4 regions of the Streptomyces sp. NPDC049954 genome follow, and region 1 is predicted to be linked to each of the others. Evidence: riboswitches for the same ligand, from Rfam matches in the RefSeq annotation. Region 1 holds a riboswitch; each other region holds the start of a gene.
The links. Region 1 has a riboswitch for cyclic di-AMP ahead of AB0J21_RS20320 (transglycosylase SLT domain-containing protein). Riboswitches for the same ligand answer to the same signal wherever they lie in the genome.

Region 1 (2,190 bases):
CGGTGATGTTGGCGACCGGGTCGAAGCTGTCCATGGACGTGCCGGGCACGTGGTACGCCTGGAACGTCGGGTCGATGACCTGGAGCAGCCCCTTCGACGGGGTGCCGGCGGCGGCGTTGGAGTCCCAGTCGTTGACGATCGTCGGGTTGCCCGAGGACTCCCGCATGACATTGCGGTGGATGCCCTCGTAGCTGCCGGGGATGCCGTGCTCGGCCATGATGGCCAGCGACTGCTTGATCCAGCCGTCGAGGTCGTTCGTGTACGTCGCGGGCTGCGCGGCGGGGGCGGCGGCCTTGCTCGCGGCCGTCTCGGTGGCGGGCTTCGCCGGGGCGGCGGGCGGCGTGCTGGTGCGCTGCGAGCGGTCGGCACGGTCGGCGCCGCCGCTCCGGCCGGCCGAGGCGCCGGAGACCTTGGCCTCGGCCTTGCCGCCGATGGTCAGCTTCAGGCCGGGGTGGATCAGGTCCGGGTTGTCACCGACGGCCTGGCGGTTGTCCTGGTACAGCTTGTGCCAGCCGCCGTCGACCGAGTGGTTCCTGGCGATCTTGGCCAGGGTGTCCCCGGAGACCACGGAGTAGGCGGCGGGGGTGGTTTCCCCGGCCGGGGCGCCGGCCGCGACCTTCTGCTCGGCCGCCGGGTGGGACTGCGCCGCGGAGGCGATGTTCGCGCCGAACAGGGGAAGGGCCAGGGCGGCTCCACCCGTACTCACGGCGATCAGGCCGCGGGTCAGCGAACGGGACGTGCGACGACGATTGTTACCCATTGCGGGCATGGTGCGTTCCTCTCCGTCGCCTGCGAGGTGAGCTGTCGGGTTCAGGCTGGAGATGCCTGGCCGCGATGAACGCGACTTCACCCCGAGCCGTTCCGGAAATCCGGACCGGCGACTTACCTGGGTCCCCCGCTCCTGCCGTACGTGAATAGGTCGGGTTTCCGGACAGCGGCAGGATTCGGCGTTCTGCCCGGATGGACCGTGACGTTAAGCGAGAAGCGCCGGATCGGACAAGCTTCACATTCTTGATCACCGTGCATTTACATGATCAATGAGGGCGAAAGCGAGTTCCGCCGCTTTCTTCGCGCAGTCAACTTTCCCCGCACGGCGCGAAATGGACCGCGCCCCGGGAGCGCCGTCCCCTCCGAACGTGACCCTCGCCACCGCGTCCGATTAGCGCGTTTTGCTCCGCCGTGAACGGAGCCGGGAGTGCCACGACAAGGGCGCGAACCCGCACTCACACGTCACTACAAAAGACTCATATCGGGCGGCGAACGGGACGTATCGACGCGAGACCAGCCCGCAGGGCACCTCAGAGCACCTCAGCGCACTCAGGTGCGCCTCGGAGTCCGAGAGACGTCCGCCGCCCGGCCGATCCGTCTCGGTCGGGCCACGAAAGGCGGCTCGGCGGACCAGAAAAGATCACGCGGGGGCGGATATCGAAGATCGCGCGGACGGCCGGAGATCACGGTCGGACATCACGGCCGGATCGGCGATCGAGTGAGGGACTGATTACCTGAGCGGACACCCCCCTCCCCGGCATCCCACTCCTCTGCCTCCAGCCGATGAAATTGATCAATGAATTGTCCCCGGGATGCCCCCTTTCCGGCACCGGCGCCCACCCGGGTGGAAATTTGCCTCATTCCTTTTGTCATAAGCCCGGTGACGGGACGACAACAACGCGATGGCCGCCTTTCGGCGCCAAGGCCGTTTGCCGCGCCCGCAGTTCGGCCCGGCAGAGCCCGGCGGGCTCGCGCCCCGCGGACGGCGCGCCCGGGCGTGCACGTGCGCACCCGGGCGTCCGGACGCGGAGACGGGCGGAGACGGTGGGAGACAGTGAAGACCGAGGGGCGGCCGCCTTGCCCCGTCGGGGTGAAGATTCCCTCCTCGGGGGCAGCAGGGCGGCCGATGCGGTGCGCATCGGCCCGGCGCCACGAGCACCGGACCGTACGGTCACGTCCCATGAGTATCTGGCTGCCTCTGTCCGCGGTCGTCCGGCTGATCCGCGCGACGGCCCTCGGAGCGGTGGCGGGCGTCGTGGTCGGCGTACTGGTCGACGCGGCGTTCGGCGCCCTCGCCGGAATCGCCGTGACAGAACTCGTCTTCGTCCTGGCCGGCTGGCTCACGCTGTGGCCGATGGACGCCGGGGGCACGCACCGCAACGCCAGCCGTGAGGACTTCCGGCCCGCCCTTGAGGAGTGCGT
Region 2 (2,190 bases), on a different contig from region 1:
AGCCCCTCCCGCAGGTCCGGGGTGAGCCCGAGCACCTCGCCGAAGTACCGCTCGGGCCCGCCCCACACCGTGTCGACGGCCTCCAGGGCCGCCCGCAGGTACTCCACTCGTGCCTCGAACAACGGGTTGAGCAACTCCATCACCTCGGGCGCCATCGCCTCGGGGGAGTCGCTGCCGCGCCGGACGAGGTAGCGGCGGTGCGGGGCGTTCGACTCCAGGTAGTCCGCCTCGATCGCCTCCCGCTCGACGCCCACCGCGAGCAGCGTGAGCGCTATGGAGGTGCCCGCGCGGTCCTTCCCGGCCGCGCAGTGCAGGAGGGCCGGCAGGCTGTCCGTCGCCATCGCGCGCAGCAGCCGCCCGTACTCGTCGGTCCGCTCCTCGACCAGCTCCCGGTAGGTGGCCGCCATCCGCGCCTCCGCCCGGCCCTCGCCGAGCAGCTCCCGCAGCTGCGCCAGCTCCCCGTGCCGCACCATCCGCCAGAACTCGGCGCCGTCCGCGGGGTCGTTGAGCGGCAGGTGCACGTTGCGCACCCCGGGCAGCTCGACGTCCGGGCCCTCCAGTGCCTGGTCCGCCGCGTTGCGGAAGTCGAAGACGGTGCGCAGGCCGAGCGAGGAGAGGAAGCTCACGTCCTCGGCGCTCGCGTGCGCGAGGTGGCCGCTGCGGTAGAGCCGGCCCGGGCGCACCCGCCCGCCGTCCACCGTGGGCAGCCCGCCCACGTCCCGGAAGTTGCGTACGGCGGTCAGCTCGGGCTCGGCCTGCGGCACCTGCTGCGTCACGGGGATTCCCTTTCCGGTGGGCCGCCGGCGCGGCTCGCCGGCACGGCGCGAGCCCGACCCTACGACAGACGCCCGTCCCCCCGACAGGACGTCGGACGGTCCTGAGGGGCCGGGGTGAGCAGCGTCATAACCGTGACGGTCCGTACCGGCCGCCCTTTCCGTCGAGGCCGCATTCCTCCGGCGGATGCAGGGAAGTGAAGATCAAAATTCCACGGAGCGTGACAGAAATCCGCTCAATGGATCACTAAAAGGGATACACGCGGGAAAGGTATGGCTTGTCCGGCGAGTTCCCACTCCTTTACGGTCACCCTCAGTCCGGCCGGAACGCCCAATCCTGCCGCCGCCCGGATTCCCGCTCCACTCACACCCGTACCGGCAGGAACGGGGGACCCACAGGCATCACCGCCGCCCGGTCCACCGGACGGCTAGGGGTGAAGCCGCGTTCACGCGGCCGGGCAGCTCCAGCCCGAACCCGACAGCTCACCTCGTAGGCGACGGAGAAAGAACACCACCATGCCCGCACAGGGTAAGAACCGCCGTTCGCTGTCCCACCGCCTCGCGCTGATCGGCACCACCGGTGCCGCCGCGGTGGTGCTCCCGCTGACCGCCGCGGCCGGCGCGCACGCCGCCGCCCCCGAGGCCGCCCCGCAGAAGGCCGACACCACCTACACGGTGGTGAAGGGCGACACCCTGGCCAAGATCGCCAGGACGCACCACGTCGACGGCGGCTGGAAGAAGCTCTACGAGATCAACAAGAAGGCCGTCGGCGCCAACCCGAGCATCATCAAGCCGGGCCTCAAGATCACCCTGGAGGCCGCCAAGGCCGCGGCCCCCGCCGCGAAGCCCGCCCCCGCGGACTCCGGCTGGACCGCGCCCGTCGTCGGCGTCAAGGGCGGCGGCTACGGCAACTCCGGCAACCTGTGGTCGCACGGCCACACCGGCGCCGACTTCCCCGTCTCCACCGGCACTTCGGTCAAGGCCGTGTCCAACGGCACCGTCATCGCCGCCGGAGACGGCGGCGCCTACGGCAACCAGATCGTCATCAAGCACGGTGACGGCCACTACTCGCAGTACGGCCACCTCTCCTCGATCGGCGTGTCCGTCGGGCAGACCGTGACCGAGGGCCAGCAGATCGGCCTCTCCGGTGCCACCGGCAACGTGACCGGCCCGCACCTGCACTTCGAGATCCGCACCGGCCCGGACTACGGCTCCGACATCGACCCGCTGGCCTTCCTCGCCCAGCACGGCGTCAACGCCTGATCCGGCCCCTCCCGGACCGCACCGGCCCGCCCGCCCGCGCCCCGCGCGGCGGGCGGGCCGACGCGCACTCCACGGGGCCCGCGCCCCCCATCGCGGCGGCGACGGAAAAGCGACAACGATCCGTTCTCCGACTCAGTCACACCAGGCCCGCCCT
Region 3 (2,190 bases), 200 kb from region 1:
CGCTTCGGGCGACAGAACCCCGCAGATCCTCCGGGATCGGACCGCACGCGAGCCCCCGCGGTGGCAGTCTGGCGCACAGTAAGGGCCCGGCCCCTCGGTGTCATTCCACGACGACTCGCCTCACCGGGCCCTGCGGGAAGGGACAGGCCGTCATGGCAGATCATCAGGAAGCCTCGGTCACGCTGCCGAGCGATCCGGCCTCGGTTCCGGAGGCCCGCAGACATGTCGGCGCCCTCCTCGCCGAATGGGGACTGCCCGCCGGCTCCGAATCGGCCGACACGATCCGGCTGATCGTCTCGGAACTCGCCACCAACGCCGTCCAGCACACCTGCGGGCAGTCACCCACCTTCACGGTGGAGCTCGTGCTGGAACGCGATGAACGGCTCTGTATCGGAGTGACCGACAGCCACCCCCGCTGGCCCCAGCGGCTGCCCGCCGCCGTGCAGCAGGACAACGGACGCGGCCTGGTCATCATCCGGTGGCTCGCCGCGGAGTGCGGCGGGCGGCTGTCGGTCGTGCCCACCGAGGAGGGCGGGAAGACCGTCCGGGTCGAACTCCCGTGGCAGGCCGGGGCGGCCGCACTCGACTGAACGGCCGTCCCCGGGCCCCGGCCCCTGCAAAAACGTTCTGCCCGCCCGGTCCGCACCGTCCGTAGCGGGGCGCGGTCGCGGAGCCGGACGGGGGAGGGCACGTGGTGAGCAGCGGGCACGGCGGCACCTGGCGGGCCGTCACCACCCGCCGTACGGACGTGTCCGCCGCGCCCGCCGCCCCTCACCTCACCTCACGCGTCCGTAACTGACCGACCTCGTCCAGATCCGTTCGAGTTTGACGACGTCTCCCGTCTTGGGCGCGTGCCACACCTTGTTGCCGCCCGCGTAGATGGCCACGTGGTACACGCTGCCGCCCGAGCGGAAGAAGACCAGGTCCCCCTTGGTGCGGTGGCCCGCGGAGATGTGCCGGGTCTTGTTGTACTGCGCCTGGGCGGTGCGCGGCAGGGCCTTCCCCGCCTTCTTGAAGGCGTAGACAGTCAGCCCCGAACAGTCGAAGCGGTGGGGGCCCGCGGCGCCCCAGCCATAGGGCGAGCCCTTCTTGGAAGCCGCGATCCTGAGCGCCTTGGCGTGGACACCGGCGGTGGCGGCCCGGGCCTCCGGGGCGCCGCCCGGCACTGCCAGGGTGCCGCCCACGGCGGCGAGAGTGAGAGCCGAGGCGGTGCCGGCCCTGGTCAGCAGAACGGGAACTCGATTCCGCACAGACATGCGTAACCCTTCGTCAACCGCCTGTGAAGGATGACCTGTCGGGTTCGGGCCGGCGAAGATGCCCGGCCGCATTGCGGCTTCACCCCAAGGACCGACGCGCTCCACACGCGCCGACCCGCCGTGCTGGGTCCTCCACTCCCGCCGATCCATGTGTCGACCGGCATCCGGACGGCGGCGGGATTCGGCGTCCGCCCGGACCGCCCCGCCGCTGCGACGGGGGCTTGTCGTCGTCAAGGATCTTCACGCACGGCCGGGCCGGAAACCGGGCAGAATCGTCCCTATGTGAGCTTCCTCACCCTTGTGCCGTTCGGGTGTCCCGCCTCCCGGGCGGCACCCTCCGTCGAGAGCGGACGAGCGCCCGACCAGCGGCGCAGTCATCCGCCGGGCCGAGAGTGCCCACGCGGAGCGCAACCCCGAGCCGGTCCCCCAGGGCCCGGAGGTACGCCGTTGGTGGGTACCTCGTTTGGTAGGTTTGCGTCGCGCTGCGGACATGGGTGGTCGCGGAACGCGCACGCGGACGTGTGTCGCGGCGCGTCCTACGCCTCCGGGGCCTCCTGCGGGGGGACTGCCACCCGGGCGGTACGACGCTCTCCGTCGAGTACGCGCAGCGCCTGTTCCAGGGTCCGTGCGTGCAGCTCCGTCTCGCCGCGCGCGTGCATGCGGGCGAGCGCGTCGCGCAGGCTCACCGCCCGGGCGACGAGCGCCTGAGCCGCCCGCAGCGCGGCGTACGTGTCGCCGCCCCGGCCGGGATTGGCGCGGCCGAGCAGGTCGGCGGCGGCCAGGTAACTGTCGATCAGTTCGCCCTCGGCCCTGGTCAGGGCGGGCAGGGGTGGCAGCTCCGGCGGCAGCATCGCGTCCTCACTGGTTCCAGGTGCCCGGCAGGGGGCCCCGGTCGCCCACCACGGCGTCCACGATCCCGTACGCGCGCGCCTCG
Region 4 (2,190 bases), on a different contig from region 1:
CGCGGGGGACACGTGCCGGGGCGGGGCGGCCCTCAGGGGCCGGGGCGGCCCGTGCGGGCCGTGGCCCATGGGGGTGGGCCGGGGAGCGGCGGGCGCGGGGCCCGCCGGCCGGGTCAGCTCAGGTGGAGCTGCTGGCCCGGGTAGATCAGGTCGGCGTTCTTGACGATGTCGTCGTTGAGCTGGAACAGCTTGGACCAGCCGCCGGAGACGTGGTGCTTCTGCGCGATCTCGCTCAGCGTGTCGCCGGTGACGACCTTGTACTCGCCGTCGCCCTTGGGGACGATCTTGCCGGTGTCGGTCTTGACCGTGCCGGTCGTGGACTTCGGGGCGGCCTTGGGCGCGGCCTTGGGCTGCGGGGCCGCCTGGCGCTGCTGGCCGCGCGAGGCGGCCTGGCTGTCGGTGTGCTGCGGGGCGGCCTGCTGCGGCTGCTGGCCGGAGGAGGAGCCGGTGCTGACGCCCGGGTCCACACCGTCGTTGGTGAGGCCACCGGCGCCGGCGCAGGACCAGGCGCCCGGTCCCTGCATGGCGAGGAGCTTCTCGGCGGTGGCTATCTGCTGGCCCTTGGTGGCCAGGTCGGCGCGCGGGGCGTACTGGGTGCCACCGGCGGCGGCCCAGGAGGACTGGTTGAACTGGAGGCCACCGTAGTAACCGTTGCCGGTGTTGATGGACCAGTTGCCGCCGGACTCGCACTGCGCGACCTTGTCCCAGGTCGAGACGGAGGCGGCGGAGGCGGTGCCGGAGGCCATCAGCGGGACGGCGATGGCGGCGCCGGTGACACCCGCGAGGGCGACGACGCGGGTGGCCTTGGAAGAACGACGGTGCTTGCCCTTGCTGGAAAACAGCATGAAGAGGTCTCCTCACCGACGCCTACGAGGTGAGCTGTCGGGTTCGGGCCCGTGAGTTGCCCGGCCGTGCGACCTTGCGCACGACTTCACCCCGAGCCCCGTACGCCGCCCGGATCTCTCCGGACGGCGCACGGGGCACAAACCTTGGGTCCCCCGCTCCTGCCTTCGGCGCTCGACGCGACGACTGTCCCGCACGGTCGCCGGCAGGATTCGGCGTGACGACCGTCGGGGCTCCCGGTGGGGAGCGGAGACGACGTTAAGCAAGAAACAACCGGAACTTCAAAGACGATCAGGGCTGTTGAGACTCATGTCTCACTTGCCCTCAACCGGACAATTAGCCCCGAACCCTGACACCCTCTTGTCCGGTTATTGACCCGAATCCACACCAAGATCCAGGCTCTGGCCAGGAAGGATGAGGTCGGGGTCGGCGCCGACGACCTTCTTGTTCTGCTCGTACAGCGCGGTCCAGCCCGCGGGGAGCTTGTGGGCGTCCGCGATGGCCCAGAGATTGTCGCCCGAACGCACCTTGTACGTCTTGTCCTTGGTGTCGTCGTTCGCCGACCTCTGCCCGTTTTCTCCCCGGGAGGCGTGGAGTTCGCCGGCCACGGAACGGTCCGTTCCGGTGGCGGCCGGGTCCTGGGCGGCCTCGTCGTCCGGCGCCTGGTCCGTCGCGCCGGAGCCGGACGTGTCGTCGCCCCCCTCGTAAGAGGCGGACGGGTCGCCGGTGGGGCTCTGAGCGCCCTTCTTGGCGTGGCGGCCGGAGGACTTGCCGGAGGCGTCGTCCCCTCCACTCCCGGCCGAGGGGGAGGCGCTTGACTTGGCGTCCGGTGCGGACGATTCGTCCGAAGCGCCCGGCTTGGCGTGCTTCGAGCTCTTCTTGGGCGACTTCGACGCCTCGGCGCTCTCGTCCCCCTTGCCGGACTTGTCCCCCTTGCCGGACTTCCCCGCTTCGGTGGACTCGTCGCTCTTGCCGGACTTCGCCTTCTTCGCGGAGTCCCCGGAGGCCGAGGGCTTCGCGGAGGGCGAGGCGGGGACGGTCGAGGTGTCGCCGACACCCGCGCCCGCCGCGTCGTCGGTGCCGCCGTCATCGCGGGTCAGCCCCGCCCCGATGGCACAACCGGGCCAGGCGGACGGGCCCTCGGTGGCGAGGATGCGCTGACCGACGAGGATCTGCTGGGCGCGCGTGGCCATGTCGGCGCGCGGGGCGAGGTCGAGACCCCCGTTCGCCTCCCACTCGTCGTCGGAGAGCTGGAGGCCGCCGTAGTAGCCGTTGCCGCCGTCGGCGCTCCACGAGCCGCCGGTCTCACATTCGACGAGGCGGTCCCAAGGGCCCTGGTCCGCGCTG

Region 2: another riboswitch for cyclic di-AMP. It lies ahead of AB0J21_RS01750 (LysM peptidoglycan-binding domain-containing M23 family metallopeptidase); the one in region 1 lies ahead of AB0J21_RS20320 (transglycosylase SLT domain-containing protein).
Region 3: another riboswitch for cyclic di-AMP. It lies ahead of AB0J21_RS21300 (C40 family peptidase); the one in region 1 lies ahead of AB0J21_RS20320 (transglycosylase SLT domain-containing protein).
Region 4: another riboswitch for cyclic di-AMP. It lies ahead of AB0J21_RS05765 (transglycosylase family protein); the one in region 1 lies ahead of AB0J21_RS20320 (transglycosylase SLT domain-containing protein).

The regions. Positions count from the first base shown of each region.
Region 1 is NZ_JBFALS010000008.1:199,566-201,755, forward strand. It holds gene AB0J21_RS20320 (transglycosylase SLT domain-containing protein) at 1-769, opposite strand, end outside; cyclic di-AMP (ydaO/yuaA leader) riboswitch at 774-960, opposite strand; gene AB0J21_RS20325 (DUF1345 domain-containing protein) at 1,949-2,190, shown strand, end outside.
Region 2 is NZ_JBFALS010000001.1:410,928-413,117, reverse strand. It holds gene AB0J21_RS01755 (tyrosine-protein phosphatase) at 1-776, opposite strand, end outside; cyclic di-AMP (ydaO/yuaA leader) riboswitch at 1,125-1,285, shown strand; gene AB0J21_RS01750 (LysM peptidoglycan-binding domain-containing M23 family metallopeptidase) at 1,290-2,036, shown strand.
Region 3 is NZ_JBFALS010000008.1:404,017-406,206, reverse strand. It holds gene AB0J21_RS21305 (ATP-binding protein) at 153-590, shown strand; gene AB0J21_RS21300 (C40 family peptidase) at 777-1,256, opposite strand; cyclic di-AMP (ydaO/yuaA leader) riboswitch at 1,260-1,453, opposite strand; gene AB0J21_RS21295 (hypothetical protein) at 1,793-2,107, opposite strand; gene AB0J21_RS21290 (ATP-dependent Clp protease proteolytic subunit) at 2,115-2,190, opposite strand, start outside.
Region 4 is NZ_JBFALS010000002.1:516,283-518,472, reverse strand. It holds gene AB0J21_RS05765 (transglycosylase family protein) at 114-845, opposite strand; cyclic di-AMP (ydaO/yuaA leader) riboswitch at 850-1,026, opposite strand; gene AB0J21_RS05760 (transglycosylase family protein) at 1,212-2,190, opposite strand, start outside.